3 regions of the Klebsiella sp. PK01 genome follow, and region 2 is predicted to be linked to each of the others. Evidence: riboswitches for the same ligand, from Rfam matches in the RefSeq annotation. Region 2 holds a riboswitch; each other region holds the start of a gene.

Region 1 (10,698 bases), on a different contig from region 2:
GAGTCAATCCGGGCCTCACGCCCGGATTTTTGCCTTATGCGATAGTGACTTTGCCGTCCAGATAGACGTCCTGCACCGCATTGATCAGCTTCACGCCTTCGCTCATCGATTTCTTAAACGCTTTACGACCGAGGATCAGCCCCATGCCGCCGGCGCGTTTATTGATCACCGCCGTGCGCACCGCATCGGCGAGATCGGTTTCGCCGCCCGCCGCGCCGCCGGAGTTAATCAACCCGGCACGGCCCATATAGCAGTTTGCCAGCTGATAGCGCACCAGATCGATCGGGTTATCACTGGTCAGCTTGCTGTAGACGCGATCGTCGGTATAACCGAAGTTCACCGCCTTATAGCCGCCGTTATTCTCGGCCATTTTCTGCTTCACGATATCAGCGCCGATGGTGGCGGCCAGATGGTTGGCCTGGCCGGTCAGGTCAGCGGAAACGTGGTAATCGACGCCATCTTTTTTGAATGCCGGGTTGCGCAGATAGGCCCACAGCACGGTGACCAGGCCGAGCTCGTGCGCGCGCTCGAAGGCGGCGGAGATCTCTTCAATCTGCCGACGCGACTGCTCGGAGCCAAAATAGATCGTCGCGCCAACCGCAACCGCGCCCATGTTGAACGCCTGCTCAACGCTGGCGTACAGGGTCTGGTCATACTCGGTCGGGTAGCTCAGGGTTTCGTTATGGTTGAGCTTAACGAGGAATGGAATGCGGTGCGCGTAGCGGCGCGATACCGAGGCCAGTACGCCATAGGTAGAAGCCACGCAGTTACAGCCGGCTTCGATGGCGAGTTCCACAATATTCTTCGGATCGAAGTAGAGCGGGTTGGCGGCGAATGACGCGCCCGCCGAATGCTCTACGCCCTGGTCGACCGGCAGAATGGAAAGGTACCCCGTTCCGGCCAGACGCCCGGTATTGTAGAGGGTCTGCATATTACGCAGCACCGCAGGCGGGCGGTTGTTATCCACCATCACCCGGTCGACGTAATCCGCGCCCGGTAAATAGAGTTGATCGGCTGGAATAGTCATACAACGGTGCTGTAAAAGGCTGTCGGCATCTTTGCCAAGCAACTGCGTAATATCAGTCATAGCTATCTCCCGTAAGTGCTGGCCGCAGCCAGCATGTTTTATCCCAACCCAAAAATTTTGGGCAGGTTAAGCCTGGTACCGAGTTAGCATATTTTCCAGCCGGGAGCGCATTTTTTCAGTAGATTCTGCTGTCTCGTTTCACTGCCATTTACCACCAGGCGTGGAAATGATGTACCGGGCCGATACCGTGCCCCACTTCCAGCGAATCGGCCTGCGCCAGCGCCGCCGATAGCCAACCCTTCGCTTCGGCGACGGTTTGTCCCCAATCGGCATAGCGAGGACGCAGCGCCGCCAGCGCGGCAGATAACGTACAGCCGGTACCGTGGGTATTTTTGGTCTGCACACGCGGCGCGGTAAAGCGCTGTTCGCCTTCGCGGGTGAACAGCCAGTCCGGGCTTTCGGCGTCGTCCAGATGTCCGCCCTTCATTAATACCGCCCCGCAGCCTAATGCCAACAGCGCCCTGCCCTGTTCCAGCATCTCGCGCTCGCTTTGCGCATGCGGCGCATCGAGCAGCGCCGCGGCCTCCGGCAAATTCGGGGTGATCAGTGAAACGTGCGGCAGCAGGCGCTGGCGCAGCGTCGCAATTGCCGAGTGGGATAACAGCGGATCGCCGCTTTTCGCCAGCATCACGGTATCCAGCACCACGTTGGCAATTTGATAGCGGGCAAGACGTTCCGCCACCGCTTCAACGATATCGGTTTCCGCCAGCATGCCGATTTTCGTCGTATCGATTCGCACGTCGCTAAACACCGAATCCAACTGCGCCGCCACGAAGTCCGGCTCAATGCGGTATACCGACTGCACGCCGCGGGTATTCTGCGCCACCAGCGCGGTGATCACCGAGCAGCCGTAAGCGCCGAGCGCGGAGAAGGTTTTGAGGTCGGCCTGGATCCCGGCGCCGCCGCTGGGATCGGTGCCGGCGATGGTTAAGGCGTTAATCCGCTTCATGCCGCCACCTCCGCGTATAACGCGTCGAGGAATGCCGGGATAAAACTGCCGGGACCGCCGTGTCGCGCCGCTTCACCTCCCGCCATTTTCATCAGGCCGCAGGCGGCTGCTACGTTTTGCAGCCGATCGCCGGGCATCGCGGCGCTTGCCGCCACCACCGCGGATAACGCGCAGCCGGTCCCGACCACCCGCGTCATCAGGACATCACCGCCGCTCACGGCAAGCGTGCGCTCGCCGTCGCTGATGTAATCCACCTCGCCCGTCACCGCGACCACGGTATTGAGCTTGCGCGCCAGCACCTGGGCTGCGGGTAACGCCGCGGCGGCGCTGTCGGTGGTATCGACGCCGCGCCCACCGCCGCTATTCCCCGCCAGCGCCATGATTTCCGAGGCGTTGCCGCGAATCGCCGCAGGCCGCAGTTCCAGTAGCTCGCGACAAAAATCGGTACGCAGCGTCAGCGCGCCGACGGCAACCGGATCCAGCGTCCAGGGTTTTCCCGCCTGGCGGGCGCTCTGCGCCGCCGCTCGCATCGCGTTGGCGCGCTCAGTGGTTAAGGTCCCGACATTAATCAATAGCGCATCGGCAATGGCGGCAAACTGCGCGGCTTCCGTAGGATCAATCACCATCGCCGGCGAGGCGCCAATAGCCAGCAGGACGTTAGCGGTGAAAGTCTGGACCACATCGTTGGTCATACAGTGAACAAGCGGCGAAGAGGTGCGGAAAAGCTGCTGCAGGTGCGCGATATGCGCCGGATTTAGCGGTTCATGCATGGTTTGCTCCCGCCAGATGAGGAAGCAGCGCAGACCATGCGGTCTCTGACTTCCCTACGCTGGCATTATCCAGATCAGGTGGTACGGGTATTTCTCAGCCTTCACAAAGAAGGGCACCCCGAGTCATTTGGTACAAAATGGCGACTAACGTTCCGTTAATCTCTCTTCAGGATAGTAATGCCAGCGGTAAGTCTTGTAAACGGTAAAAGCGGTATGTCTCCCGGCGATATGTCCCTTAATCGTACAGCCATTCACCCGCTTTTGCGGACTCTACCAACATTTGTACTGTTAGCGGTTTAAGCGGCTTCTCTGGAGGCATGGAACCTAAAAACTCAGGTTCAAAGTAATAGATAATTTCGAAGCCATTCATTTTTACATTCCATTGTTTGAAATAGTAATCTAAAGTATCTTCTGCATCTTCCCAGATGATATTCAGCCCCCCCTTTGTTAATTCAGTATCTAACGTGACTTCTGGACGATCGCCAAAAAAACAGTATTTCTTATGGCTATGATGAGTATATATATAATCAATAATTTCTTGTTCAATGCTCATTAGAAGTATGTCCATGCAACTTTATGTTCTGGTTTAACAATCTTATTAAAATTTTCACCAGTATCAATTAGTATTGCTCTCGCATAATAAAATGCCATTGCCCACCCTATCCATGGTATGTAGCGGCCTATAACCGCGCCTAACTTATTAGTTTTCGACCAATGAAAGTCTTTCAGACCTTTACCCATAGGAGTGATCAACGAAATACCAACCGGCAAACGTACATTACTGAGTAGCTTACGAGACATTATTGAAACAATACTCGTTCCTTTAATTGCTGTACCTGGTTTAGTTCGCGTTGGTATCCAGGGTTGTCCGGTTAAGATAGCAGTTGCGGCTGTTGCCTCAATTTCAAGATGCTGACTCATCGCATCGATGAGAATCAACAGGAATAACTCCTCTGGTTTCAGATTCCAGTATCCTTTATAGAAGTACCCACTAATTTGTTCAACAGTATCCACTTCATAATCCCTTATGATCCTTGCATAAAGCGCCATCATAATGGCTGATTGGCACACCGTCATTACTCGTCATTGTATCATCCCCGTACGCTTGCCACAGAGACGCTCTTTTCGCCGCATTGTAAACGATTACACTATTTTTTAGTTATCCGTACGGCGGTTGATGTAGATCACAATTTGCTTAATCACCCTACGACATAGTTACCACGCGTTACGAATTAAGCACGCTAACGATCCCCGGACGATCGCCGCTGTCATGAATGTTCGTCGCATGTATAAAATAATATCTACGATAAGGTCGTTAATGATGAAAGTGAAACACGTCTCGATAATACTGCTGGCACTCAGCGCAGCCATCGCGGCCGGTTGCAGTTCGCCGGCGCAGCGTATGGCCGAGTGTGAAGCCCAGGGGGTCAGTAAAGACGCCTGTTATATTGCGGAACAAAACAAACAGGCTGCGGTGAACGCCGCAGCGGAGAAGCAGGCGCTGGAAAATGCACAGGCTTTATATCCCGTGCAGAAAGCGCAATCCAGCAAAAAAGTGAAGATCTTCAATGGCATGAAGCTGGTCACAAACTCAACCGGGCTGACAGTTGATGGCAAACCCGCGGCCTTAGACGAAAGCAATGCTGACGCGAAAACCTATTCTCAGGGTTTATACGTTTTTATTGTCTACCAATCAGGAAAAATTGCCGTCATGCAGGACGGTAAATTTTTAGGCTACGCCAAATAGCGCCGCTTCCTTGTTAATTTAAAAGCGGCCTAAGAGCCGCTTTTTTCTCCCCTTCCCCGCAGTAACCGACACGTCTGACACCGCGCTAAACAAGCGACATTAATCCCATTGGATAAATCTCATTTTACCTACGAGTGAGTAGTTTTTTAACTAATGTAGTTTTTTTGTAACCATAACTTGCTCAATGTAAACAACTGGTTATAGTTCAAATAAGCGTTACAAGTTGTAACACCACGTCAGATCGGAATTAACGAGTGAATTGCCATCATGGTAAGAGGATTCCAATGAAATTGACCCCCGTAGTGAAAGGTTTAGCCATCGCCGGCTTGCTGTCATCGATCAGCTTGTCAGCATGGGCGGAAGTCGCCGCAAAAGAAGCGACCGCCGCCACCAAACAAGCCAACGACGCTCTCTATAATCAACTCCCCTTCTCAGATAACACCGATTTCACCAACGCCCATAAAGGGTTTATTGCCGCCCTGCCCACCGAGATCATTAAAGGCGAACAAGGTAACGTAGTATGGGATCCGCAGCAGTACTCCTTCATCAAAGAAGGTGAAAAAGCCCCGGACACCGTCAACCCGAGCCTGTGGCGTCAGTCTCAATTGATCAATATTAGCGGCCTGTTTGAGGTCACCGATGGCGTCTACCAGATCCGCAATCTTGATCTCTCCAATATGACCATCATCGAAGGTAAAGAAGGCATTACCGTCGTGGATCCGCTGGTGTCGGCAGAAACCGCCAAAGTGGGCATGGATCTGTATTACCAAAACCGCGGTAAGAAACCGGTCGTCGCCGTTATCTATACGCACAGCCACGTTGACCACTACGGCGGGGTGCGCGGCGTAGTTGATGAGGCGGATGTGAAATCCGGCAAAGTGAAAATTTACGCGCCGTCCGGCTTTATGGAAGCGGCCGTGGCAGAAAACATCATGGCCGGTAACGTCATGAGCCGCCGCGCCAGCTACATGTACGGCAACCTGCTGAAACCATCGGCCACCGGTCAGGTCGGCGCCGGCCTTGGCACCACCACCTCGGCGGGCACGGTTACCCTGATTGCGCCGACCAATATCATCGAAAAAGACGGGCAGAAAGAAGTCATTGACGGTTTGACCTATGACTTTATGCTGGCGCCGGGTTCGGAAGCGCCGTCGGAAATGCTGTGGTTCATCGAAGAGAAAAAACTGATTGAATCCGCGGAAGACGTGACACACACCCTGCACAACACCTATTCGCTGCGCGGCGCGAAAATCCGCGAACCGCTGCCGTGGTCGAAGTACATCAACGAAGCAATTGTACGCTGGGGCGACAAGGCCGAAATTATTATGGCTCAGCACCACTGGCCGACCTGGGGCAACGAAAACGTGGTTAACCTGCTGAAGAGCCAGCGCGACCTGTATCGTTACATTAACGACCAGACCCTGCGTATGGCCAACGAAGGGCTGACCCGCGATGAAATCGCCGCTAAATTCAAACTGCCGGAGAGCCTTGCCAACACCTGGGCTAACCGCGGTTATTACGGTTCCGTTAGCCACGACGTGAAGGCCACCTACGTGCTGTATCTCGGCTGGTTCGACGGCAACCCGGCGACCCTCGACGAACTGCCGCCGGAAGAAGCGGCGAAGAAATTCGTCGATTACATGGGCGGCGCCGATGCCATCATGAAGAAAGCGAAAGAGGATTATGACCAGGGTAACTACCGCTGGGTAGCCCAGGTCGTCAGCAAAATCGTCTTCGCCGATCCGAAAAACCAGGATGCGCGTAATCTGGAAGCCGATGCCCTTGAACAGTTAGGCTACCAGGCGGAATCAGGCCCGTGGCGTAACTTCTACCTCACCGGCGCGCAGGAGCTGCGTAACGGCGTGGTGAAAGGTCCTACCCCGAACACCGCCAGCCCGGATACCGTGCGCGCGATGACCCCGGAAATGTTCTTCGACTATCTGGCGGTACATATCAATGGCGAGAAAGCGGGTAACGCGAAATCGGTGTTTAATATCGATCTCGGCAGCGACGGCGGCAAGTATAAGCTGGAGCTGGAAAACGGCGTACTGAACCATACCGCCAACGCGGAAGCGAAAGATGCCGATACCACTATCGCCCTCAACCGCGCCACCCTGAATAAGATCATCCTCAAAGAGGAGACGCTGAAACAGGCCGTCGATAACGGCGACGCGAAAATCACCGGTAACGCCGATAAGCTCAATGAAATGCTGGGCTATATGGACAAGTTCGAATTCTGGTTCGACATCGTCACGCCATAATGCCCTGCTCCCGCGGCGCCCGGTCGCGGGAGTTTCCTTTCTACTAGTAAGCTTCCGGCAGCGGTCGGTCGATCGAAACCAGTTTGCCGCGCTTCATCGTGATATAGCCCCCGGCTTTTAGATCCGCCAGTACGCGAAATACATGCGTGCGCGACAGATTAGTGCGCTTAATAATAAACAGCGCCAGGCCTTCATTTTCCCCCTGATGCGTACTCTGGCGATAAAGATAACGAAACAGCATCGGCCTGATGGTCTGGTAGCTGGTCATTTGCCGGCGTTCGTTGTGAAGATCGATAGTAAAAATCGACATATAGGTCAGAATGGTCGCCAACTCCTGCACGCGTTCAGGACCGCCGCGTAAAAAGATTTGGTCAAAAACATCATAAGTGACTTTGACCAGCTTCACCGCCGCGCTGCCGATGTATTCAAACTTCGCCAGCGGGCAGTATCTTTCCATAAGACCAATCGGCATATACTCAATGGAATTTCCAATATAAAGGCCATTCTCCGGCATTAATATTGAAAGCGAACCTTCAGTGCAAAAATAAATATATTCTGGCTGGATTGCTAATTTTTTATTTGCCGCAACCGTCAGGGGCTCCCCTTGTGCCATTATTTGCGGAAAAAAGGCATCAATGTTGAGTTGCTGATAATAGCTATGGATATCCTGAAAATTCACGCTATGCCCCTTGCTGCGCCGTCTGCCGTGGTATCGAGTATAGCAGCGAAGTGATAGCGGATTCGAGATGATTATTTTTTCACGAATGACCAGTCCCATATGGGACTATCAACGCAAAGTATTCGCTTTAAAATGGCCAGTAATTAGTCCGCATTTGAATTATCCGCTGATATTAAACATTGATAGCGGAACAAATAATCTAAGAGGCCATGCAATGAAATTAAATCAGATCGCTAAACATCTGGCTCTGGCCGGTGTTTTAACTTCACTGTCGCTTTCCGCCTTCGCTGCCGCCCAGCAACAGGACGCCACTCCGGCAACTCAGCAGGCAAATAACGCGCTGTACAACAAACTGCCGTTTGCCGATAAAACCGATTTCGATAACGCGCATAAAGGCTTTATCGCCGCGCTGCCGCAAACCATGATTAAAGGCGAGCAAGGCAACGTTATCTGGAACCCGGCAAAGTATGACTTCGTCAAAGAAGGTGAAAAAGCCCCGGATACCGTTAACCCAAGCCTGTGGCGCCAGTCGCAGCTGATTAATATCGGCGGCCTGTTTAAAGTCACCGACGGGGTTTATCAGATCCGTAATCTCGATCTCTCCAACATGACTATCATTGAAGGTGAGAAAGGGATAACCGTTATCGACCCGCTGCTGAGCGCCGAGCCGGCGAAAGAAGCGATGGATCTCTATTACGCCAACCGTGGTAAAAAGCCGGTTGTCGCCGTGCTGTTCACCCACAGCCACGTTGATCACTACGGCGGTATCCGCGGCGTGGTTGATGAAGCCGACGTGAAAGCGGGTAAGGTGAAAATCTACGCCCCTGCCGGATTTATGGAAGAAGCGGTTTCCGAGAACATCATGGCCGGTACCGCAATGAGCCGCCGCGCCAGCTACATGTACGGCAACCTGCTGAAGCCTGACGCCAAAGGGCAGGTCGGCGCCGGTCTTGGCACCACCACCTCCGCAGGTACCGTGACGCTTATCCAGCCGACCAACTACATCACCAAAACCGGCCAGCAGGAAGTGATAGATGGTCTGACCTACGACTTCATGATGGCGCCGGGTTCCGAAGCGCCGTCGGAAATGCTGTGGTATGTCAAAGAGAAGAAAATGATTGAAGCGGCAGAGGATGTTACCCATACCCTGCACAATACCTACTCGCTGCGCGGCGCGAAGATCCGCGACCCGCTGGCGTGGTCAAAATACATCAACGCCGCGATCGACCGCTGGGGCAACGATGCTGAAGTCATTATCGCTCAGCACCACTGGCCAACCTGGGGTAACGACAACATTATCAAGCTGATGAAAGGTCAGCGCGACATGTATCGCTACATCAACGACCAGACCCTACGCATGGCCAACGAAGGCCTGACCCGCGATGAAATCGCCGCTAACTTCAAGCTGCCGGAATCGCTGGAGAAACAATGGTCGAGCCGCGGTTATTACGGCTCCGTCAGCCACGATGTAAAAGCAACTTACGTTTACTACCTCGGCTGGTTCGATGGCAACCCGGCGACCCTCGACGAGCTGCCGCCGCAACAGGCTGCGAAGAAGTTCGTTGAATACATGGGCGGCGCCGATGCCATCATGCAGAAAGCCAAAGCCGACTATCAGCAGGGGAACTACCGCTGGGTGGCGCAGGTGACCAGTAAAATCGTCTTCGCCGACCCGCAGAATACCGATGCGCGTAATCTCGAAGCGGATGCTCTGGAGCAGTTAGGTTACCAGGCGGAAGCCGGTACCTGGCGCAACTTCTACCTGACCGGCGCGCAGGAACTGCGTAACGGCGTACAGAAACTCCCGACGCCTAACACCGCCAGCCCGGATACCGTGCGCGCGATGACCCCGGAGATGTTCTTCGACTACCTGGGCGTACATATCAACGGCCAGAAAGCCGGCGCGGCGAAAGCGGTCTTCAATATCGATCTGGGTACAGATGGCGGGAAGTATAAGCTGGAACTGGAAAATGGCGTACTGAACCACACTGCTAATTCGGTAGCAGACAAGGCTGACGCCAGCATCACTCTGAATCGCGATACCCTGAACAAGATCATTTTGAAACAGGAAACGTTGAAGGAAGCTGAAGACAAGGGCGACGTCAAGATTAGCGGCAATAGCGCTAAGCTCGATGAAATGCTGAGCTACATGGACAAGTTTGAATTCTGGTTCAACATTGTCACCCCGTAAGCGATAATCGCTGAATCTCCCTCGCGCCCTTTCTGGCCGCGGGGGATTTATTTATCCTGCAGCGCTACGCAGCTCGGCCTGTAGTAAGGAGAAACAATCTTCAATGAGCGGTGGTAGCGCCTGCGGCCCGCGCATCAGGGCCACAGTCCGCGTGAGCGCCGGCTGCTGCAGTTGCGCCACCTTTAACGCCGGATCGTGCAAATAGGTCGTATACAGCGCCGGGAGAATGGCCACCGCCAGCCGCGAACGTACCAGCCCATAAAGGGTTTCGATATAGTCTACCTGGTAACGCGTCGTTAAGGTCAAACGTTGGCTTTCCACCAGCGCCGCCACCAGCCGCTGAATATTCCCCTTTGAGAAAACGGCAATATCACGGCCTACCAACTGCTTCCACGGTAAATTTGGCTGCGCAGCGAGCGGATCGTCGCGGTGCAGTACCGCCACGAACGGATCCTCGCGTAGCGGATAAACCAGTAGCTCAGCCGGCAGCGAACTGTCGATCGCGCCGATACCAAAATCAATCTCACCGCTTTGCAGCGCCCGCATTAACGCATCGTTGGTCTGGTCATGAAATTCGATGCGCAGACGCGGAAAGGCCTGCGCCAGAGTCTGCGGCAGTAGCGGAAACAGCAGCGAGCTCACCGACGGAACCAGGCCTATCCGTACTGTGCCATCGCCGCCCGCTTCCACGATCTGTTGCATATCAAAAAAAGACGCCTGGGCCACGCTCAGTATCCGCTGGGCATGAGGTAAAATCGCCGCCCCCAGTTCCGTCAGGGTGACCGCCGAGGCGGTACGATTGACCAGCTTACCCCCAAGCACTGCTTCTATCTGGCGCAGCGCGCTGCTGAGCGCCGGTTGGCTAATCGCCAGCCGATTGGCGGTATCGGTAAAATGGCGCAACTGAGCCAGGGTCACAAAATACTGCAGTTGCTTTAGTGAGAGCGCGGGCAGACGTTGCCAGGGTTCGTTCATTGTCAGTTTCGCTACCGGTGGTCATAAAGAATAACCCGA
Region 2 (10,698 bases):
TAAACGATCCGGTGTATCAAGGCGCCAGAAGAAATCCTGCTTTTTACCCTTCAGATGGTGCTGGGCATACATACTTTCATGGTAGGTCTCCTGATAGACCATCACCCCATCAAGCCCCAGCGTTTTTAGTTCGGCATATTCTTCGGTCGCCAGCGGCTGCACTTCCATATGCAGCGAGGCAAACTGGCGGCGAATGGCTGGCAGGTGCTGGCGGAAATAATCCATTCCGACCTTACTCTGATGTTCGCCGGTGACCAGCAGAAGATGTTCAAAGCCTAAATTGCGGATTGCGGCGCATTCGCGGGCAATCTCCGCTTCATCCAGTGTCTTGCGCTTGATGCGGTTACTCATTGAGAAGCCGCAGTAGGTACAGTCGTTGGCGCACAGGTTGGACAAATACAAAGGTACGTAAAAGCTGACGGTGTTGCCGAAGCGCTGCCGGGTGAGGCGCTGCGCGCGCTGGGCCAGCGGTTCAATATAATCGGCCGCGGCAGGTGAGAGCAGGGCCATCATGTCATCGCGGGTGAGTTGTTTTGCCGCCAGCGCCCGTTCGACGTCGGCGGCGGTTTTGCTGTTGATGCGCAGGCGTATGTCATCCCATTCCAGCTGCCGCCAGCGATCGCTGAAAGTTTTCATGCCAGTGCCTCCAGAAAGCCGGTCAGCGGGCTGGTGGCCTGCGCCTGAGTACTGCGCGCCCCCGGTCCGGCCTGACGCGCCAGTAATCCGGCATCGACCGCCATGCGGAAGGCGCGGGCCATGGCGACGGGATCGTCGGCGACGGCAATGGCGGTGTTGACCAGTACCGCATCAGCGCCCATTTCCAGCGCCTGCGCCGCGTGGCTCGGCACGCCAATCCCGGCATCAACCACCACCGGTACCGTCGCCTGTTCGATAATAATCTCCAGCATGGCCCTGGTTTCCAGCCCCTGATTGGAGCCTATCGGCGCACCCAGCGGCATCACCGCCGCGCAGCCAGCCTCTTCCAGCCGTTTGCACAGGACCGGGTCGGCGCCGCAATAGGGCAAGACGACAAACCCTTCGCGCACCAGTAGCTCCGCCGCCTTCAGGGTTTCAATGGGGTCAGGCAGCAGCCAGCGGGCGTCCGGGTGGATCTCCAGTTTCAGCCAGTGGGTACCTAAGGCTTCCCGCGCCAGGCGGGCGGCAAAAACCGCTTCTTCCGCCGTCTTGGCGCCTGAGGTATTCGGCAGCAGGTTAACGCCCGCCGCCAGCAGCGGCGCGAGAATCGCGTCATTATGCTGGCGTAAATCGACGCGCTTCATCGCCAGCGTCACCAGCTGACTTCCCGAGGCGCGAATCGCCTCGACCATTACCTCCGGGGCGGCGAATTTGCCGGTTCCGGTAAAAAGGTGGGATTCAAATGTCTTATCAGCAATACGTAACATGTCAGCCTCCGGCGATAACCTGAAAAAGCAGGACCCGATCGCCTTCCTGCAAGAGATGATCTTCCCACCGTTCGCGTGGCAGGATGAGTTGGTTGAGCGCCAGCGCAACGCCCGGCTGGAGCTGTTCCAGTTGGCTAAGCAGGGCGCTTACGCTGAGGTTGTCCGCGCACTCCAGCGGTTCGTCGTTAAACCAGACTTGCATGATGTCCTCCACAAACCGGACAGCCCCGGGCCTTTTGCAACGTAAGGTTGCGCCAGTTGCTGGTGCGGGCGTCAAACAGCCGTAGCGTGTTGCGCGGCGTCGCCATGCCGCTAAGGAGCTTAATGGCTTCCAGCGCCTGCAGCGTCCCCATCATGCCGACGACCGGGCCGACGATCCCCGCGGTACGACAGTTACGCTGTGGTTCGGCGGTGTCCGGCCACAGGCAGCGGTAGCAGCCCTGCGCCCAGGGCGGCGTCAGCACCATCAACTGGCCGCCGAAGCCGACGGCGCTGGCGGTTACCAGCGGCGTCTCAAGGGCGACGCAGGCGGCGTTAATCGCCTGGCGGGCGATCATGTTATCGGTACAGTCCAGCACCACGTCGGCTTTCGCCACTTCGGCGCGCAGCGACTCGCCGCTTAAGCGCTGCTGTAGCGCCACGAGGCGGATTTGCGGATTGAGTTGGTTGAGCCGCGTCTTTGCCGCCGCGGCTTTTGGCTGGTCGATATCGTCGCTGGTGAACAGAATTTGCCGCTGCAGGTTGCTGAGATGCACCGCGTCGTCATCGGCCAGGGTCAGCGTTCCGACGCCGGCCCCCGCCAGATATAGCGCGGCCGGCGAACCTAAGCCGCCCAGGCCGATAATCAGCGCCCGGCTGGCTAACAGTTTCTGCTGTCCCTCGATGGCGATATCTTCCAGCAATAGCTGGCGGCTGTAGCGCATGAAATCGTGATCATTCATCGCCTGCTCCCGCCAGCGCTAACAGTTGTGCAGTGGCAGCCCGCCAGTCTGCTGACTTGGTAATGGCGCTGACGACCGCGATGCTGCCGACGCCGGTGGCCAGTACGCCCGGCGCTTTTTCCAGACTGATGCCGCCTATCGCTACCGTCGGATAATCGGCCAGACGATGAATATGCCCGGCAAGCTGTTCGAGGCCCTGCGGCGCCGAAGGCATCTGTTTGGTTTGGGTCGGGAAGACGTGGCCCAGCGCGATGTAGGAAGGGCGCGCCGCCAGCGCGACGTCAATTTCCATATCGTCGTGAGTGGAGACGCCAAGGCGCAGTCCGGCTTTACGGATGGCGCTCAGATCGGTGGTTTCCAGGTCCTCTTGACCCAGATGTACGCCGTACGCCCGGTGCTTAATCGCCAGCTGCCAGTAATCATTGATAAACAGCCGCGCGTGATAGCGGCGGCCAAGCGCGATGGCGGCGATGACATCATCCTCTACATCGCTGTCGCGCTGGTCCTTGATCCGCAACTGAATGGTGCGCACGCCGGCTTCCAGCAGGCGCTCAATCCACGCCACGCTATCGACAACCGGATAAAGCCCGAGACGAAACGGTACGGGCGGAAAGTCAGGCTGGTACATCAGGCATTTTCCTTTTTCAGGTAGATTTCACCGCCGCGGGCGCGGAAGTTATTTGACATATCGGCCATGCCGGCCTCGATACTTTGCTTCGCGGCGTAGTCGCGGACCTCCTGGGTGATTTTCATCGAACAGAATTTTGGCCCGCACATGGAGCAGAAGTGGGCGACTTTGCCGGACTCCTGCGGCAGGGTTTCATCGTGATAGGCCCGCGCGGTAAAGGGATCGAGCGCGAGGTTGAACTGGTCTTCCCAGCGGAATTCGAAACGCGCTTTGGACATCGCGTTGTCGCGGATCTGCGCGCCGGGGTGGCCTTTAGCGAGGTCGGCGGCGTGGGCGGCGATTTTGTAGGTAATGAGTCCCTGTTTCACATCCTCTTTGTTGGGCAAGCCGAGATGTTCTTTTGGCGTGACGTAGCACAGCATGGCGCAGCCAAACCAGCCAATCATTGCCGCGCCGATACCGGAAGTGAAATGGTCATAGCCCGGCGCGATGTCGGTGGTGAGCGGCCCCAGCGTGTAGAAGGGCGCTTCGTGGCAGTGCTCCAGTTCTTCGGTCATATTGCGGCGAATCATCTGCATCGGCACGTGGCCGGGGCCTTCAATCATCACTTGAACGTCATACTCCCAGGCGATTTTAGTCAGCTCGCCCAGCGTATGCAGCTCGGCGAACTGCGCCTCGTCGTTGGCATCCTGAATCGAGCCGGGGCGCAGACCATCGCCGAGGGACAGCGACACGTCATAGGCGGCGCAGATTTCACAGATTTCGCGGAAGTGCTGGTAGAGGAAGTTTTCCTGATGATGCGACAGGCACCACTTGGCCATGATAGAACCGCCGCGCGAGACGATACCGGTCAACCGCTTCGCGGTCATCGGCACATAGCGCAGCAGCACCCCGGCATGAATCGTGAAGTAGTCGACGCCCTGTTCGGCCTGTTCCAGCAGGGTATCGCGGAAGGCTTCCCAGGTCAGGTTCTCGGCAATGCCGTTAACTTTCTCCAGCGCCTGGTAAATCGGGACGGTACCAATCGGCACCGGGCTGTTGCGCAGGATCCATTCGCGGGTCTCGTGGATATAGCGGCCGGTGGAGAGGTCCATTACCGTGTCGGCGCCCCAGCGGGTTGACCAGACCAGCTTCTCGACCTCTTCTTCGATGGAAGAGGTCACCGCCGAGTTGCCGATATTGGCATTCACTTTCACCAGGAAGTTGCGGCCGATAATCATCGGTTCGGATTCCGGGTGATTGATATTGGCCGGGATGATGGCTCGCCCGGCAGCGACTTCATCGCGGACGAACTCGGCGGTAATGTTGTCCGGCAGACGGGCGCCAAAGCCTTCTCCGGCATGCTGCTGGCGCAGCACCTCGCTGCGGATACGCTCACGGCCCATGTTTTCGCGAATGGCGATGAATTCCATCTCCGGGGTGACGATCCCCTGGCGGGCGTAGTGTAGTTGCGTCACGCATTTGCCGGCGACGGCGCGTTTAGGCGTCAGCAGGCCGCCAAAGCGCAGTTCATCGAGGCCATCGTCGGCCAGCCGCGCTTTAGTGTATGCCGAGCTGCGTTCGCTGAGCGGCGCGCAGTCGTTACGTGCGTCGATCCACCGCTGGCGTAGTTTTGTCAGTCCCTGGCGGACATCGATGTTGATCTCCGGGTCGCCGTAAGGCCCGGAGGTGTCGTACACCGGTATTGGTTCGTTGGCTTCGTATTGGGGGTTATCGTTATCACCGCCGATGAGCGTCGGGCTGAGCTGGATTTCACGCATCGGGACGCGGATATCAGCCTGTGAGCCTTGAATGTAAATGCGGCGCGAATTGGGAAAAGCGGTGCCTTCCAGCGTATCGATGAATCGCTGCGCGTGTTCGCGTTGTTCCCGGCGGGTCAGTTTGGTAGTAGACATAGCGCATTCCAGTTACAAAAAAAGGAGATGGCTTGTCAGACGACGGATGGAGTAACAGATGCGACCAACCCGTAACGGGCAGGTGCGACCAGCAGTTTACTCTTGTTCCCTTCGCAGGTATTAGCCTGATCAGGTTCCGCGGATCCCGAATAAACGGTCTCAGCCTTTTCCACTTCAGCTTTCGTGTGGAAAATAGGCACTCCGACAAGATGAAATCCCTCCGCAGAGGGATAATGTATGTAAATTACTCGTTAACGGTTCACAACTCAAGCGGTCGGCGCGATATTGTCGCCAACGCTGTCTTTCCGATCGTGAGCGACGACCAGCGCCAGCAGCTTGTCCTCAAGCGCGAAGCGTGCCTCCAGCGACTCGCCGATATCCGACAGCGCCTGCTGAAATTCGAGATAGTTATCATGATCGATGGCGTTTTCGAGGCAGGTATCGTAGTAGTCCATCATCTGCTGGGTATTGGCTTCCAGCTGCGGGTAGATTTTGGTGGCGGCTAAAAGAGGGGTACTCCCTTCCATTTCTCCGATAATACGTTCATAAATATTAAAATGACCGGATGAGAGGTAATCCACCAGGCTTTGGCAAAAGTCATCCAGCGCCTTTTCATTAAGCCGCATAAAGGACTCTTTGCCGGGTTTCAGGCCAACCAGGTTGTAGTAAGCCACGAGCAAATGCTTACGCACAAGCAGCCAGCGATCGACCAGTTTGTTATTGCCTCCAACACGTTCCGTCAGGTTTTCCAGCTGGTTTAACATGATTGACTCCGCAAGATTAAAAATAACGTTGCTCAGCAAATGTAAATATAATGTTAAAAGTGCCAGTAAAACGAAGGTAGCGCAATAGATATGGATCGTATTATTGAAAAATTAGATCGCGGCTGGTGGATCGTCAGTCACGAACAAAAATTATGGCTTCCCGCAGGGGAATTACCACATGGCGAAGCGGTAAATTTTGATCTTGTCGGTGAACGCGCGCTACATCTCGGCGAGTGGCAAGGCGAAGCGGTGTGGCTGGTGCGTCAGGATCGTCGCCATGATATGGGATCGCTGCGCCAGGTGTTGGATCAGGATCCTGGGCTTTTCCAATTAGCAGGGCGCGGGATCCAGTTGGCCGAGTTTTATCGATCGCATAAATTCTGCGGCTACTGTGGCCACCCGATGCATGTCAGTAAAACCGAGTGGGCGATGCTCTGCGGCCACTGCCGCGAGCGCTATTATCCGCAAATTGCCCCCTGCATTATCGTCGCCATTCGTCGCGACGATTCAATTCTGCTGGCGCAGCATACCCGCCATCGTAATGGTGTCCATACGGTGTTGGCCGGGTTTGTCGAAGTGGGTGAAACCCTTGAGCAGGCGGTCGCCCGCGAAGTGATGGAAGAGAGCGGCATTAAGGTGAAAAACCTGCGCTATGTGACCTCCCAGCCGTGGCCCTTCCCGCAATCATTGATGACCGCCTTTATGGCTGAATACGATAGCGGCGATATTGTCGTGGATAAGAAAGAGCTGCTGAGCGCAGAGTGGTATCGCTATGACGATTTGCCGCTACTGCCGCCGCCGGGCACGGTGGCGCGACGCCTGATCGAAGATACGGTGGCGATGTGTCGGGCAGAGTACGAGTGACATGTTACACTGGGCGCATCAACGCTAAAGGAATGTAAAAATGACCGAACTGAAAAACGATCGTTACCTGCGCGCGCTGCTGCGCCAGCCGGTTGATGTCACCCCGGTGTGGATGATGCGCCAGGCGGGCCGCTATCTCCCGGAATACAAAGCCACCCGCGCGCAAGCGGGCGATTTCATGTCGCTGTGTAAAAATGCCGAGCTGGCCTGCGAAGTAACGCTACAGCCGCTGCGCCGTTACCCGCTGGATGCGGCGATCCTCTTTTCGGACATCCTGACGATTCCGGATGCGATGGGGCTGGGGCTGTACTTTGAAGCTGGCGAAGGCCCGCGCTTCACCTCGCCGGTGAAATGCAAAGCCGACGTCGACAAACTGCCGGTGCCGGACCCGGAACAAGAATTAGGCTACGTGATGAACGCCGTGCGCACCATTCGCCGTGAACTGAAAGGCGAAGTGCCGCTGATTGGTTTTTCCGGCAGCCCATGGACGCTGGCGACCTACATGGTTGAAGGCGGCAGCAGCAAAGCCTTTACCGTCATCAAAAAGATGATGTACGCCGAACCGCAGGCGCTGCACGCGCTGCTGGACAAGCTGGCGAAAAGCGTCACCCTGTATCTGAACGCGCAGATCAAAGCGGGCGCGCAGTCGGTGATGATTTTCGACACCTGGGGCGGCGTGTTGACCGGCCGCGACTATCAGCAGTTCTCGCTCTACTACATGCATAAAATCGTCGATGGCCTGCTGCGGGAAAACGAAGGTCGTCGCGTACCGGTGACGCTGTTCACCAAAGGCGGCGGACAATGGCTGGAAGCGATGGCGGAGACCGGCTGCGATGCGCTGGGTCTCGACTGGACTACCGATATTGCCGACGCTCGCCGTCGCGTAGGCCACAAAGTGGCGCTGCAGGGCAATATGGACCCGTCGATGCTTTATGCACCTGCCGCCCGTATTGAAGACGAAGTGGCGAACATTCTCGCCGGCTTCGGCCAGGGCGAAGGCCATGTCTTTAACCTTGGTCACGGCATCCATCAGGACGTCGACCCACAGCATGCAGGAGTCTTTGTTGAGGCGGTTCATCGTCTCTCCGCGCAATATCACCAATAGGAGATAAGCATGATGGATTTAGCTGCGCTACGAACCCAACAGCAATCTTTAGCCGCGTCGGTAGAACGTGCGGACCGATTGGATCGCGACCCGCCGGTGCTGATCGGCGGCGCCGATGTGGGGTTTGAGCAGGAAGGGGAAATTACCCGCGCTGCGATGGTGCTGCTAACTTATCCGGGCCTTGAGCTGGTGGAGTATCAGGTGGCGCGCGTCGCCACCACGATGCCGTACATCCCCGGCTTTCTCTCCTTTCGCGAGACCCCCGCGCTGCTGGCGGCGTGGCAACAGCTATCGCAAAAGCCCGATCTGTTGTTCGTCGACGGCCACGGTATTTCACATCCCCGGCGGCTTGGCGTCGCCAGCCATTTTGGCCTGATGGTTGATGTGCCAACGATTGGCGTAGCGAAAAAACGCTTATGCGGGAAGTTTGAACCGCTCGGCGCCGAGCCCGGCGCGCTGGCGCCATTAATCGACAAGGGCGATCAGCTGGCCTGGGTCTGGCGCAGCAAAGCACGCTGCAACCCACTGTTTATCAGTACCGGCCACCGCGTAGGGATGGATAGCGCGTTAATGTGGGTGGAACGCTGCATGCAGGGCTACCGGCTACCCGAACCCACGCGTTGGGCCGATGCCGTGGCATCCCGTCGGCCTTCCTTTGTGCGTTGGCAAGCAAATCACGGCTGATTCAGGTACACTGCGCCTAATTTCTGACTTCGAGAATTCATCATGTTACAAAACCCGATTCATCTGCGCCTGGAGAAACTGGAGAGCTGGCAGCACGTCACCTTTATGGCCTGCCTGTGCGAGCGTATGTACCCCAACTACGCCATGTTCTGCAAGCAAACCGAGTTCGGCGACGGCCAGTTATATCGTCGTATCCTTGACCTGATCTGGGAAACGCTGACGGTAAAAGATGCGAAGGTGAATTTCGATAGTCAGCTGGAAAAGCTGGAAGAGGCGATTCCGTCCGCGGATGACTACGACATGTACGGCGTCTATCCGGCTATCGATGCCTGCGTCGCGCTGAGCGAATTAATCCACTCACGCCTGAGCGGTGAAACGCTGGAACATGCTATCGAGGTCAGTAAGACTTCCATTACTACCGTCGCGATGCTGGAAATGACCCAGGAAGGTCGCGAAATGACCGATGAAGAGCTCAAAGCTAACCCGGCGGTAGAACAAGAATGGGACATTCAGTGGGAGATTTTCCGCCTGTTGGCCGACTGCGAAGAACGCGACATTGAACTGATTAAAGGGCTGCGCGCAGACCTGCGAGAGGCCGGTGAGAGCAATATTGGTATAAATTTTCAGCAATGAGACCAGAAAACGTGATTTACCGCCTGAATTGTAGCGTCTGAAGACTTCCATTCCGCCCCCTGTCTGGTCTACATTTGGGGGGCGAAAAAAAGTGGCTATCGGTGCGTGTATGCAGGAGAGTGCTTTTCTGGCATTTCCGTCGCACTCGATGCTTAGCAAGCGATAAACACATTGTAAGGATAACTTATGAACAAGACTCAACTGATTGATGTAATTGCGGACAAAGCTGACCTGTCTAAAGCACAGGCAAAAGCTGCCCTGGAATCCACCCTGGCTGCAATTACCGAGTCTCTGAAAGAAGGTGATGCTGTTCAACTGGTTGGTTTCGGTACCTTCAAAGTGAACCACCGTGCTGAGCGTACTGGCCGCAACCCGCAGACCGGTAAAGAAATCAAAATCGCTGCAGCTAACGTGCCAGCATTTGTTTCTGGCAAAGCGCTGAAAGACGCAGTCAAGTAAGACCGCGTGGCAGTGTCCAGTTTTAACGAAGGGGCTTTTAAGCCCCTTTTGTCTAACTGGCGTCGCACGCTGACGCTGGCAGGCGCGCTATTGCTCACTGCCTGCAGTCACGATTCTTCTCTTCCTCCTTTCACCGCCAGCGGCTACGCCGATAACCAGGGCGCGATGCGCATCTGGCGCAAAGATGCCGGCGATGAAGTTCACCTGCTTGCCGCTTTTAGTCCATGGCACCGCGGCGACACCTCAACCAGCGAGTACCGCTGGCAGGATGGCCAGCTAACGCTTATTGAGCTCAACGTGTACGGCAAACCGCCGGAACATATTCGCGCCCGCTTTGACGCCCAGGGCGAGCTGAGCTTTATGCAGCGTGAAGTAGATGGTGAAAAACAGCAGCTTTCGAACGACCAGGTCGCGCTGTACCGCTATCGGGCGCAGCAAATCCGCGAAACCAGTGACGCCTTGCGTCAAGGCCGGGTGGTATTACGCCAGGGGCGCTGGCATGCCGATCGTACCGTGACCACCTGTGAAGGCCAGACCGTGAAGCCTGACCTTGATGAACGGGCATTAGCGCATATTGAACGCCGACAGAATCACTCCTCCGTGGAAGTGAGCGTAGCGTGGCTGGAGGCGCCGGAAGGCTCGCAACTGCTGCTGGTGGCTAACGAAAACTTCTGTACCTGGCAGCCGAACGAAAAATCGTTCTGAGTTTTACCAGTGGTTCATGCCCATATGACCACCGCCATTACCGCGGCAGCCGCCGTAACCCATACCCTCGCCGCGAGGAACGCCTGCTTCCGCAAGGGCGATATCAAATTTTACCCGCTGCTGATCCAGCTGCTGGCTTAATGTTTCCATTTCCTTCGCCACGGCCTCAATTTTTCCGCTTTCCGGTTTCTGCGCGGTGAGCAACGCATTGTACTCGTAGCGTTTGGACTGCAGCTGCTGGCGCAGGGCGCTGGTTTGCGCATAGTAATTGTCATGTAGCTTCTGCACGGTCGCTTGCTGTTCCTGGGTGAGCTGGCTGTAACCCTGCGCGCCCATCCCGTTGTTATAACCCCAGTGATGTCCGGCCCAGGCCGCGTGACTGCCAAAGGTCAGTGCGGCAAGCGCCACGAGGACGAGGGATAAAGTCGGTTTCCGTTTCATAGCGTGATCTCCTGTGTGGTTTCCCTCGGTATTGCATCTTCCATGCCAGCCTGAAAAAGCGCGTGAATACAGGCCTGTCCGCGGCGAACATTATCCTGGCGAGTAAAAATGACCCGTTCCGGCTGGGGCCTGCGAGTCATTTTTACTCGCTAAATCACCGGCGATATGTCTGAGGA
Region 3 (10,698 bases), on a different contig from region 2:
CTGAATCCACTAACTCCAGGCCGTCGAGGTAATCGCGATACTGCTCGGACAGCAGCAGCGCGCCGCCCCACGCGGCATCAACGTGCAGCCAGATCTGGTGCTCCGCCGCGATAGCGGCGATATCACGCAGCGGGTCAATCGCGCCCGCGTCGGTGGTACCGGCGGTGGCGACGATGGCCATGATCTGCTCGCCGTTGGCCTGCGCTTGCGCAATCTTGGCCTTCAGGTCGATGACGTCCATACGGGCGAATTCATCGGTTTTCACCAGCGTGACCGAGCGATAGCCAAGCCCCATCAGCGCCATGTTCTTCTGCACCGAGAAGTGGGCGTTTTCCGAGCACAGCACTTTGTACTGCCGAATGTCGCCCGGAATACCATCCTGCTGGATGGAATGCCCCTGACGGGCAAAGAAGGCGTCGCGCGCCAGCATCAGGCCCATCAGATTGCTCTGGGTGCCGCCGCTGGTGAAGACGCCGGCATCGCCAGCCGGATAACCGACCTGCGCGCGCAACCACTCGATCAGCTTCATCTCGATGATGGTCGCCGACGGACTCTGATCCCAGGAGTCCATGCTCTGGTTGGTGGCGTTGATCAGCACTTCCGCCGCCTGGCTGATAACCAGGCTCGGGCAGTGCAGGTGCGCCACGCACTGCGGATGATGCACCGACAGGCTGTCTTTCAGGAAGTACTCGATCGCACGTTCAATCGCCGCCTGGTTGCCCAGACCCTGTTCGTTAAAATCAAGGGTGATGCGCTCACGGAGTTCATCAACGCTTTTCCCCTGATACATTTCAGGTTGTTGCAGCCACTGCGCAACCGCCTGGCTGGTCTGGGAAATGACCTGCTGGTAAGCGTCAATGCTTGCCGCGGACCCAGCCAGAATCGGATTCAATTTGGACATTGCGGTCACTTACTCCACTCAGACCGGTTTTACGCCGGCGGCCAGCAGGGCCTGTTCAAACTTATCGAGGAATACTTCCAGCTCCGCGTCGCTAATCAGCAGAGATGGCAGCAGACGCAGTACGCAACCGTGACGGCCGCCGCGTTCCAGGATCAGGCCCGCTTCGAAGCATTTCTTCTGCAGCAGCGCGGAGAGTTCGCCGTCAGCCGGGTAGCAACCCATATGATCCTGCGCCTCGTTCGGCTTCACGATTTCGATACCGATCATCAGACCGAGACCGCGAACGTGACCGATAACCGGATAGCGTTTCTGCATTTCCGCCAGTTTGCCTTTCAGCCACTCGCCCTGGGCGGCGACTTTGTCGGCAATCTTGTTATCACGCAGGTGGCGCAGGGTGGTCAGGCCGGTGGCCATCGCCAGCTGGTTGCCGCGGAAGGTGCCGGTATGGTGGCCAGGTTCCCAGGCATCGAACTCTTTCTTAATGCCCAGAACCGCCATTGGCAGACCACCGCCGACGGCTTTAGACATCACGATGATGTCCGGCTCAATGCCGGCGTGTTCGAAGGCGAAGAATTTACCGGTACGGGCGAAGCCTGCCTGAACTTCATCGATGATCAGCAGAATGCCGTGCTCTTTGGTGACTTTGCGGATGCGCTGCAGCCACTCAACCGGCGCCGGGTTCACGCCGCCTTCACCCTGAACGGCTTCAAGGATAACTGCCGCAGGTTTGCGAACGCCGCTTTCCACGTCGTTGATCAGGTTTTCGAAGTAGTAGGTCAGCGCTTTCACGCCCGCTTCGCCGCCGATACCAAGAGGGCAACGATACAGGTGCGGATAAGGCATAAACTGGACTTCCGGCATCATGCCGTTGACTGCCGCTTTTGGCGACAGATTGCCGGTCACGGACAGCGCGCCGTGGGTCATCCCGTGATAACCGCCGGAGAAGCTGATCACCGCCGTACGGCCGGTGTATTTTTTCGCCAGCTTCAGCGCGGCTTCAACGGCGTCAGCGCCGGAAGGACCGGTGAACTGCAGGCAATACTCTTTCCCTTCGCCCGGCAGGCAGGAGAGCAGGTATTCAGAGAAGCGATCTTTTAACGGTGTTGTCAGATCGAGGGTATGTAACGGCAAGCCGCTGGTAATGACACTTTGGATGCTCTGCAGTACTTCAGGATGGTTATGGCCCAGAGCGAGGGTCCCGGCGCCGGCGAGGCAGTCCAGGTACTGTTTGTTATCCGCATCGGTCAGCCAAACGCCTTCGGCTTTGGTGATGGCGAGCGGCAACTTGCGAGGGTAACTCCTGACATTCGATTCGAATTCAGCCTGACGAGCCAAAAAGGTTTCGTTGTTCGCGTCCAATAAATCTGCACTTAAAGTATCAATACGGACTTTATCCGTCATCATATCACTCCCACAACCAGCGTTACGTTTGAACTCTGGTTGAATAAAAAGGTTTAGAAAATTGAATCGGCATTCATAAAGCGCGCACAATATATGGCTTTTTAAATCCGCATTCAATCTTTAATTTATGGCGCTATTTTGACGTCATTATTACATACAGGGGTGTCAATATAATTAGCTGATTTAAAAGATAAATTTCGATTGTTTTTAAAACCATGGAAAGTGTAATTATTAGTGAGAAAGTCTATATATTTTTATTACCGCTTCGCTGAATGACTGACGGAAATACTTCCGTCAGTTTTATGGTTACTTAACGCAGTTCAACCGCATAATTTGCTAAAGGTGTTACTTTTTTCACCAACTTGTTGTTATATAAAAATTGTTCATACGCGTCATAACGCGGCTTATCTAACGCTGCCGGATCGGTGGCGAACAGCGGTACGCTCTGCAACCACGCCTGCTGGTTCAGTTCGGTATTGAGTTCCGGATGCTCTTTGGCAAACCGCTGCCAGGTTTGCTGCGGATGGGCGCGCAAATAGCTCACGCCCTGCTGTAATGCGTCGAGAAACTTTTTGATTTTAGGGGCGTTGACCTCGGCCTTGTTTGCGACGATCACCAGTTCGTCGTAAGCGGGCACGCCATAGTCTTCCACGTTCATGACCACCGGTTTTTTGCCCTGCAGTTTGAGTTCCAGCGCTTCGATATTGCGATAACCGCCGATAACGGCATCAACCTGGCCGGCCAGCAGAGCGCTGGTGAGCTGGAAATTAACGTTGATCAATTTGATGCTGTCAGGGTCGATGTGAGCATGCTGCGCCATGGTGGCCAGCGTCGCTTGTTCAATACCGCTCACCGAGTATCCCACTTTTTTCCCTTGTAGATCGGCCGGAGATTTGATGCGCGGATCCAGCGCAATCACGGTATTCAGCGGCGAGTGGATCAGCGTCCCGACGCGGACCAGCGGCAGTCCTTCATCGGCGAAGAAGTGAACCTGCGGTTGATAGGTTATCGCTAAATCAGCCTGGCGAGCGGCAACCAGGCGCGGAGGGAGCGCCGGGTCGGAAGGGGGGATGATGTTGACATCCAGCCCGGCATCCCGAAAGGCGCCAATCTGTTCCGCCACCATAATGGGCGCATGATCCGGGTTGATGTACCAGTCCAGTACCAGGGTCAGCTTTTCATTTGCCGATGCCTGACCGGAAACCAGCAGAGTGAGGCCGGCCAACAGAGGTATACGCATATCTCTTCCTTATTATCTGTTGATAAGTTATTCCGGCGACCAGTCGATCAGCCGGTGCAAAAAGGCGTCGACCGCCAACCACAGCGCGATGGTCAGCAGCACTAAAATGAACAAGGCGGCGAAGCAGATATCGGTTTGCAGGCGGGCATTGGCATTCAGCATTACGTAGCCAAGCCCCTCGGCGGAGCCGACCCATTCGCCGATAATCGCGCCGATGGGGGCGACGGCGGCGGCCATCCGCAGGCCGGAACCTAGCGCGGGTAGCGCCGCCATGAGTCGGACATGGCGCAATTGAGCGCCAAAGGAGGCGCCCATGGTGCGGGCCAGATCGAGATAGTCGCGATTGACCCGTTGCAGACCATCAAAGAAAGCCGAGGTAACGGGGAAGAAAATAACCAGCACCGCCATCATGACCTTGGCGCTCATACCAAAACCAAACCACAGCACCAGTAGCGGCGCGAGGGCGAAGACCGGAATGGCCTGGCTGGTCAGTACCAGCGGCATTACCCACCGCTGTAATCGCGGCGACATGGTCATACAAAGCGCCAGCACCATACCGAGCGCGACGCCGAGCGCCATTCCGCTGAGAATTTCGCTCAGGGTGACCAGGGTGTGGCTGGCCAGATAACTACGGTTATTCCACAGCGCTTCAGCGACCGCCGCCGGAGAAGGCAACAAAAAGGCGGGAATGCCGCTGTAGCTCGCCAACTGCCAGAGCAACAGTAGGCCACAAAATACGCTGCACCCGCGCAGTAACTTGCCCCTCATCCGTTCGCCCTCATCAATTGCTGCAGCAGCTGCGCCTGACTTGCCAACAGCGCGCCATCATCCGGATCGCGGGGCGGAACGCCACTTAAATGATGGCTATCATCAATTTCACCATCAGGCGAGAGCACCAGCAGCCGATGGCTGAGGCGGCAGGCTTCCATCGGGTCGTGGGTAATAAGCACTACGGTTCGTCCGGTCAGTAAGCGCGCGGCCAGGCTCTGAATGCGTGTGCGGGTGAGGGTATCGAGAGCGGAAAACGGTTCATCCATCAGCACAATGGGCCGATCTTCATAGAGGGTGCGCGCCAACGCCGCGCGCTGGCGCATCCCGCCGGACAGCGCGGCAGGGCGTTCATCAGCGCAGGAGGCCAGTCCTACCTGCTCAAGAAGCTCGTTGACGCGGGCGTTGTCGACCTTCTCACCGCGCAGCCTGGCGCCGAGGGCGACATTTTCCCGCACATTAAGCCACGGATAGAGCAGATCTTTTTGACCCATCCACGCCAGTCGCGTAGTGACGGGAAGGCCATCGCTGGCGACGACGGTTCCGCGGGTTGGCGCCGCCAGCCCGGCGATAATACGCAACAGGCTGGTTTTGCCCGCGCCGCTGGCGCCAAGGAGCGACACCCATTGCCCGGCGGCAATATCAAAGGCGAGATCGCGAAAGATAGTCCGTGTGCCAAAGCGCAGGCATAAATCGCGAACGTGAATGCCTGGCGCCATCACGCCTGGACCTGCCCGGCGGCATTCAGACCCATCTGCCAGAAATTGCCTTCCAGCCGGGTAGCGGTAGTAAATATGTCGCTCAGTTCGGCGAACCGTGATTCCGCGCCGCGCTGTTGCCAGAGGGTTTCCAGAAGGCCGATCGCCGCGTTGACGCCCTGAAGATAGCTCTCGTCGCCGTAGTTGCGGATCCATGAAGCATAGGGATTATCGTGCAAGTTGGTTTGTGGGTTGTGCAGCAGACCGAGCCCGATTTCCGCGTAACCCGCAACGCAGGGCAGCAGCGCCGCCAGCAGATCCAACGCGTCGCCGGCGTGGCCGATATCCAGTACGTAGCGCGTGTAGTTGACGGTTTCCATCGCTTCGCTTTGCAGGGCCATAGCGTCTTCATTCAGCCCCCATTGCTCGCAATAGCCCACATGTAGCGGTAGCTCAGCAAGGATGGCATTCATCGAGGCGGCGGCGGCGCGCATCTCCGGCAACGTGCGAAGTTTGCTGACCAGCAGGGCGTAGCTGCGAGCGAAGTGGATCAGGAACAGATAATCCTGGGTTAGATAATGACGAAAGGCTGCCTGCGGCAGCGTACCCGCGGCTAATTGCTGGAGGAAAGGGTGCGATACATAGCGTTGCCACTCGCCACCGGCCTGCTCACGCAGTCGACCGTAAAGACCTTGGGTAAAAGCGGGAATCATCATGGGACCTCCTGAAAATAAGGGGAGATCCGGGCGTGCAGAAGTGTGAACAGGTAAAAACTGAAAACTGGCGAACATGCCGACCCGTCCCTTCGCTGGCATGACCCAGATCAGGTTCAAAGGGTTCGGTTTTTACGCCATCTCAGCCCTCACGGGACACCCCTCGGTTGCGACATGTTATACGTCATTCACTTTTTGATTACAACGGTGACAAGGTAAAAAGCGTCGATAGTAGTGACACTGTCACATTTGAGTGGTTATGCGCCAGATCGATAAATAATATTTATCAATTTGTGTGATTAACCACGCTTTTTTATCCAAAAATAAGCAAAGTAAGGCGAGAGTAAGTTGGCGAAGAACAAGGGCTTACGATATATTTTTAGCACATTCCCTTAATATCCCCTTATGAATGCGTCAGTGCTGGAGACCGCATGAAGCTGGCAGGCCTTACTCTTTTACTGATGCTTGCCCTCGCGCCTGACGCGTCTCGTGCCGCCCAATTGTTCGATCCTGAAGATGGCATGCTTGATATGAGCCAGTATCTGCAGGATAACCCCTACGGTTTTTTGCCGGTGCCGGTAATGATCACCGAGCCGGCTATCGGCTACGGCGGCGGTCTGTTTGGTTTATTTCTGCATGGTAAAGGCTCCCGCGAGGGCGATCGTTTTATTCCACCAGCGCTAACGGGGGTCGGCGGCGGCGGGACGCAAAATGGCACCTGGTTCATCGGCGCCGCGCATCGCCATACGTGGAATCACGACCGGATTCGTTACCTGGTTGGCGCGGGCTACGCCAATGTCAATCTCGATATCTATTCGGGCGATATTGCCGGTTTTAACAAAAATGTGGCGGTGCAAACCCACACCAAAGGCTATGGCGGTCTACAAAAGCTGTTATTTCGCGTGGGGGACTCGCCGGTTTTTCTTGGCGCCTCGCAATTCTATGCGCACACCGATGTGACTGCGGACAATCAGCTGATTAACAAGGTGTGGCAGCGGGTTCTGGGGGAAAACAGCACCTCTTCGGCGTTGGGCGTGGTGGCGGAATATGACACCACTGATAATTTTTTCTATCCTAAGAAAGGGTTATCACTGCAAGGCGAGTACCGTTTTTACCGCGCTCTGCTCGGCGGCGACTATCATTACAATCAGTTGTCGCTGGATGGTAAATACTTTCTACCGCTGGCGCCGACCTTAAGCCTGGCGCTGGCGGCAAATTATCAGTCGCTGACTCATCATGACAAGCATCTAACGCCAATGGCGCGGCCTTACATCGAACTGCGCGGTATCTCGCGTTTTCGCTATCAGGGCGATTATGTCGCTGTCGCCCAGACACAACTGGCCTGGCAATTTGCGCCGCGCTGGATCCTGCAGGGTTTTGTCGGCGTCGGTAGCGCCGCTGACGAAGCCGGGGCGTTGTGGCAGCAAAACGAAGTGGCGTGGGGCACCGGTTTTCGTTATCTGGTCGCCCGTCAGTATGGGTTATTTACCGGCGTCGATGTCGCCTTCAGCGAACACGAACAGGCGGTCTATTTTAATGTGGGTTCCGGACTGTAAAGGTACATATAAAAAATGAGATGGAAAACAACCGTCATTACGCTGCTATTAACCTCTGGCGCCGTGTGGAATGCCTGTGCGGCGGAAAGTGACGACAGTGATAGCTACTTTCCCATCTGGGGCGACGAAGCCCGCGCCCGCGGTTATTCCATTCCGATGCCGTTTGGCGTCAATCTCAGCTATATGAATATGCGCCAGGATATTATGGTCGACAGCATCACCTTTTCCGGACTGAAACTGGGTAACCATCCAATCCCCAGCGATATGTTCGCCATTGACGCCGGACACACGCGGGAGAAGAGCAAAACTGAGAACCTGCGTCTCGATATGTGGGTATTTCCATTCCTTAATGTCTACGGAATTTTGGGCCACACCCGCGGTTCGTCGGTGTCGAATGTGTCGGTCGATGCCGACCCAACGCAATACCGCGGTCTGGATCGCATCATCGCCGGCGCGGTGCATAACCTCAACCAAAGCGGCGAATTGCAAAACATCGATTTTGTCCTTGATTTCAAAGGTACTACCTGGGGGGGCGGGTTCACGCTGGCTGGCGGCTATGAGAACTGGTTTGCCCTCGTCGATACAAACTACACCCGCACCGATTTCGATATTCTCGACGGCAGTATCTCTGCCGTGACAGTGTCACCTCGCGTTGGCTATCGCTTTAACCTGCAGGGGATTTCCGGCCCTTCGCATCTCAGCGTGTGGGTCGGCAGTATGTATCAGGATGTGCAACAGGAATTTAAAGGCAACCTGGCCGATTTGCATATGCCGCCACAGCTGCAGCCATTGATTGCCGCGGTCAATAAAGACGGCGACGGTAAGTTTGATGTCAAACAGAAACTCACTTCACCGTGGAATATGCTGATCGGCGCCCAGTACGAAATCACGCGTAACTTCAATGTGCTAACCGAATTTGGCTTTAACGAGCGCAATAGTTTCTTTGTCGCTGGCGAATACCGTTTTTGACTTAACGGCGCGTAGTCATCGGCGAGTATGATGCGCGCTGTTTTTGTGTGGTGGAGAACGCTTTTGATACGTAAGAGTTTGTGGTGGTTATGGGCAGCCGCTTTTTCGGTATTTGCCCAGGACCCGGTATTACCGACGATTCCCGTTAATCATGTCAGCCCGGTAGTGGGTGAATTGTCACCGCCGGAATCGCTGCGCCCATGCTGCGCCTTCGGGTTCGATCTGCGGGTGCGCGCCATTGGCGTGCCGATCCCGGTTTATCAGATTGGCAATGTGCTGACGCTCGATACCTTAGGTGAGCATCATTACAACGATAGCGCGCTCGGCGCGGTTAAAAATCTGATTGGCTTAAGCGATGAGCACAATGGCCTTATTTATACCCGCCGCGGCGGCTTTATTGATATTGCCCATGTGCGCGATACCGCTGATTACACCTTCTATTTATTCAGCCGAATTTATCCCACGCTCGGCCAGCCAGGACGTATCTTTTATAGCGAGGAGCTGGGCGTCCGCCGCGTCCAGTTAAATGCCTTTACGCCGCCGGCTTCATTGCCGCAGCGATATACGATTGCCGCGTGGCTTGCCGGCCATCTGGCCTTTGAAATTGCGCAATGGCATGAGATCGCCCAATGGTATGGCTTCCAATCGGTTCCGGGCTTTTCGGAAGAGATTTCCGCCTTTTCGCCGGAGGATCTCTACTCCAATCTGCTGGGTGCACGTCTGGCGATCAACGTCATATTGCAAGGGCAAGCCGGTTCGGTCGATGCCTACAACCGGGCGATGGAAGCGGCGTTAAAACAGGCGTTGGTCAAACTGCTGGTCGCGCCGCAAAGTGAGACGGAACGGATGTTTCGCGAGATTGACGGCGACTGGTGGAACAGTAAGCGCAGGGTACCGGACAAATTTTTGGTACTGAAGCGGAATTACGATCTCAGCGAAAATCGCCTGCCAACGCCGGTTCCTTTTGAACGCACGCCGCCGTATCGTCTGACGATGCCAAAGGAAGTTGCCGGGTTTACGCTCGCTGAACTGGGTCAACTGCAAATCCATCCAGGGCAGGATATGCAGTCGCTACCAGCGCCGCAAAATTTTTATTCTCCGCAGCAGTTCCAGCAGCTTGCTGATAAAGCGCAGCAGGCAGATGCCATTCAACTGCAGCGTATTGAAAAATAACTAACGATTGGTCGCTGCTGGCTATACTCAATCAAACGAATCCCCCGTTGAGGTAGCATCAGACCATGGTATTTGTCGTTCCGCGCGCGTCCTGGCTACTGCTGGCGGTGCTATTCGTCAGCCAGGCAGGCTATGCCCTCGACGGCAGTCGGCTAAAGCAGCGTGCGGACGCGGTGCTCACCTTAATGAGTTATACCGTGGTGCCTGATGTAACCGCCAGCGACCTGAATATTGGTTCCGGCGCCAATGAGAAAAACGAACTCACCATCACCCAATTCGGCGGCGGCGCAACGCTGAGCGACAGCTTTCCTCTCTATCTGGAAGGCACCATGGGTTATAGCCGCTACGACCCACAATTTGTAATCAGCGATGGCGACCAAAGTCGTACCATCCCGACCAAATGGAACAGTCTGACCGCCACCGGCGGCGTCGGCTGGGACTTTCCGTTGTATCAGGACCGCTGGGGTGGAAAACTGGTACTACGGCCTATCTTCAATATGATGCTGGGCACCATGGCCAGTGATGCGCGTCTTGGTCGCTGGGCACTCGAACGTAAAACCGATGCCGATATTCGCTTCCTCGATGGTGGACGACTGAACGCCTATGGGTTGGGCGGGTCGCTAATGCTCGATTATGAACTGTTTTCCAAAACGCAGGATATTGATATAGAGGCGCGCTATTCCGCGATGAATTTGCAAACCTTCGGTAGCACATCTGAAGCGGTACAGGGGCAGGCCAGTGCCGAAAACCTGGGTATCTACCTTCGCCGACGCGCGCCGATTGCCGACTGGACGCTGCTGAAAAGCCCGGTGCGCTATGTGCTGGAAGGCGCCCATACCATGTATCTCGGCGACCAGCGCGGTGAACTCGGTTTTGATAGCCTGAGTTCGCTTGGTATTGGCCTGGAGCTCGATAGTAGCCAGTACCCGGTATTTATCACCCGCACCCGACTGGTGGCCCGCTACATGTTCGGTAATAACACCGAAGGGTACGGCCTCGGTTTAGCAATGAGTTTCTGAGTGCTATTGCCCGTTTTCGTGATTGCGTTATTTTTTCATTTTTGTTGGCAATATTTTCTTCGCTGATTCGTCTACCTCGATACATACATTTTAATGAGGTAATTGACGATGAGAGATTTTGAACGACACGGGCATCATCACCAGGGTTTTGGACGTCACAGAATGGCGCGGCCGCTGATCATCGGCGCGCTGATTGTTGTGGTACTGAGTCTGGTCGTGATGTCGCTATGGAACGCCTTGCTGCCGGCTATCTTCGGGGT

The links. A riboswitch is a leader RNA that binds a small molecule or an ion and turns the genes downstream of it on or off. The one in region 2 is predicted to bind thiamine pyrophosphate.
Region 1: it holds a riboswitch for thiamine pyrophosphate, as region 2 does, so the genes downstream of both, thiM (hydroxyethylthiazole kinase) here and thiC (phosphomethylpyrimidine synthase ThiC) in region 2, are expected to answer to the same signal.
Region 3: it holds a riboswitch for thiamine pyrophosphate, as region 2 does, so the genes downstream of both, tenA (thiaminase II) here and thiC (phosphomethylpyrimidine synthase ThiC) in region 2, are expected to answer to the same signal.

What each region holds. Positions count from the first base shown of each region.
Region 1 is NZ_JBYEZM010000002.1:466,082-476,779, forward strand. It holds gene fbaB (class I fructose-bisphosphate aldolase) at 35-1,087, opposite strand; gene thiD (bifunctional hydroxymethylpyrimidine kinase/phosphomethylpyrimidine kinase) at 1,236-2,036, opposite strand; gene thiM (hydroxyethylthiazole kinase) at 2,033-2,806, opposite strand; TPP riboswitch at 2,841-2,937, opposite strand; gene AC22LX_RS07450 (DUF1493 family protein) at 3,042-3,359, opposite strand; gene AC22LX_RS07455 (STM2901 family protein) at 3,359-3,820, opposite strand; gene AC22LX_RS07460 (hypothetical protein) at 4,128-4,553, shown strand; gene AC22LX_RS07465 (alkyl/aryl-sulfatase) at 4,838-6,814, shown strand; gene AC22LX_RS07470 (helix-turn-helix domain-containing protein) at 6,858-7,493, opposite strand; gene AC22LX_RS07475 (alkyl/aryl-sulfatase) at 7,708-9,684, shown strand; gene AC22LX_RS07480 (LysR family transcriptional regulator) at 9,736-10,659, opposite strand.
Region 2 is NZ_JBYEZM010000014.1:6,125-16,822, reverse strand. It holds gene thiH (2-iminoacetate synthase ThiH) at 1-636, opposite strand, end outside; gene thiG (thiazole synthase) at 633-1,403, opposite strand; gene thiS (sulfur carrier protein ThiS) at 1,405-1,605, opposite strand; gene AC22LX_RS24440 (HesA/MoeB/ThiF family protein) at 1,589-2,344, opposite strand; gene thiE (thiamine phosphate synthase) at 2,337-2,972, opposite strand; gene thiC (phosphomethylpyrimidine synthase ThiC) at 2,972-4,867, opposite strand; TPP riboswitch at 4,957-5,081, opposite strand; gene AC22LX_RS24425 (Rsd/AlgQ family anti-sigma factor) at 5,134-5,631, opposite strand; gene nudC (NAD(+) diphosphatase) at 5,722-6,495, shown strand; gene hemE (uroporphyrinogen decarboxylase) at 6,536-7,600, shown strand; gene nfi (deoxyribonuclease V) at 7,613-8,284, shown strand; gene AC22LX_RS24405 (YjaG family protein) at 8,327-8,917, shown strand; gene hupA (nucleoid-associated protein HU-alpha) at 9,104-9,376, shown strand; gene AC22LX_RS24395 (DUF1481 domain-containing protein) at 9,389-10,081, shown strand; gene zraP (zinc resistance sensor/chaperone ZraP) at 10,085-10,522, opposite strand.
Region 3 is NZ_JBYEZM010000001.1:389,130-399,827, forward strand. It holds gene AC22LX_RS01825 (pyridoxal phosphate-dependent decarboxylase family protein) at 1-910, opposite strand, end outside; gene AC22LX_RS01830 (diaminobutyrate--2-oxoglutarate transaminase) at 920-2,305, opposite strand; gene AC22LX_RS01835 (ABC transporter substrate-binding protein) at 2,613-3,542, opposite strand; gene AC22LX_RS01840 (ABC transporter permease) at 3,570-4,310, opposite strand; gene AC22LX_RS01845 (ABC transporter ATP-binding protein) at 4,307-5,032, opposite strand; gene tenA (thiaminase II) at 5,029-5,724, opposite strand; TPP riboswitch at 5,792-5,895, opposite strand; gene AC22LX_RS01855 (BamA/TamA family outer membrane protein) at 6,153-7,277, shown strand; gene AC22LX_RS01860 (hypothetical protein) at 7,293-8,246, shown strand; gene AC22LX_RS01865 (DUF4056 domain-containing protein) at 8,277-9,419, shown strand; gene AC22LX_RS01870 (hypothetical protein) at 9,485-10,438, shown strand; gene AC22LX_RS01875 (hypothetical protein) at 10,547-10,698, shown strand, end outside.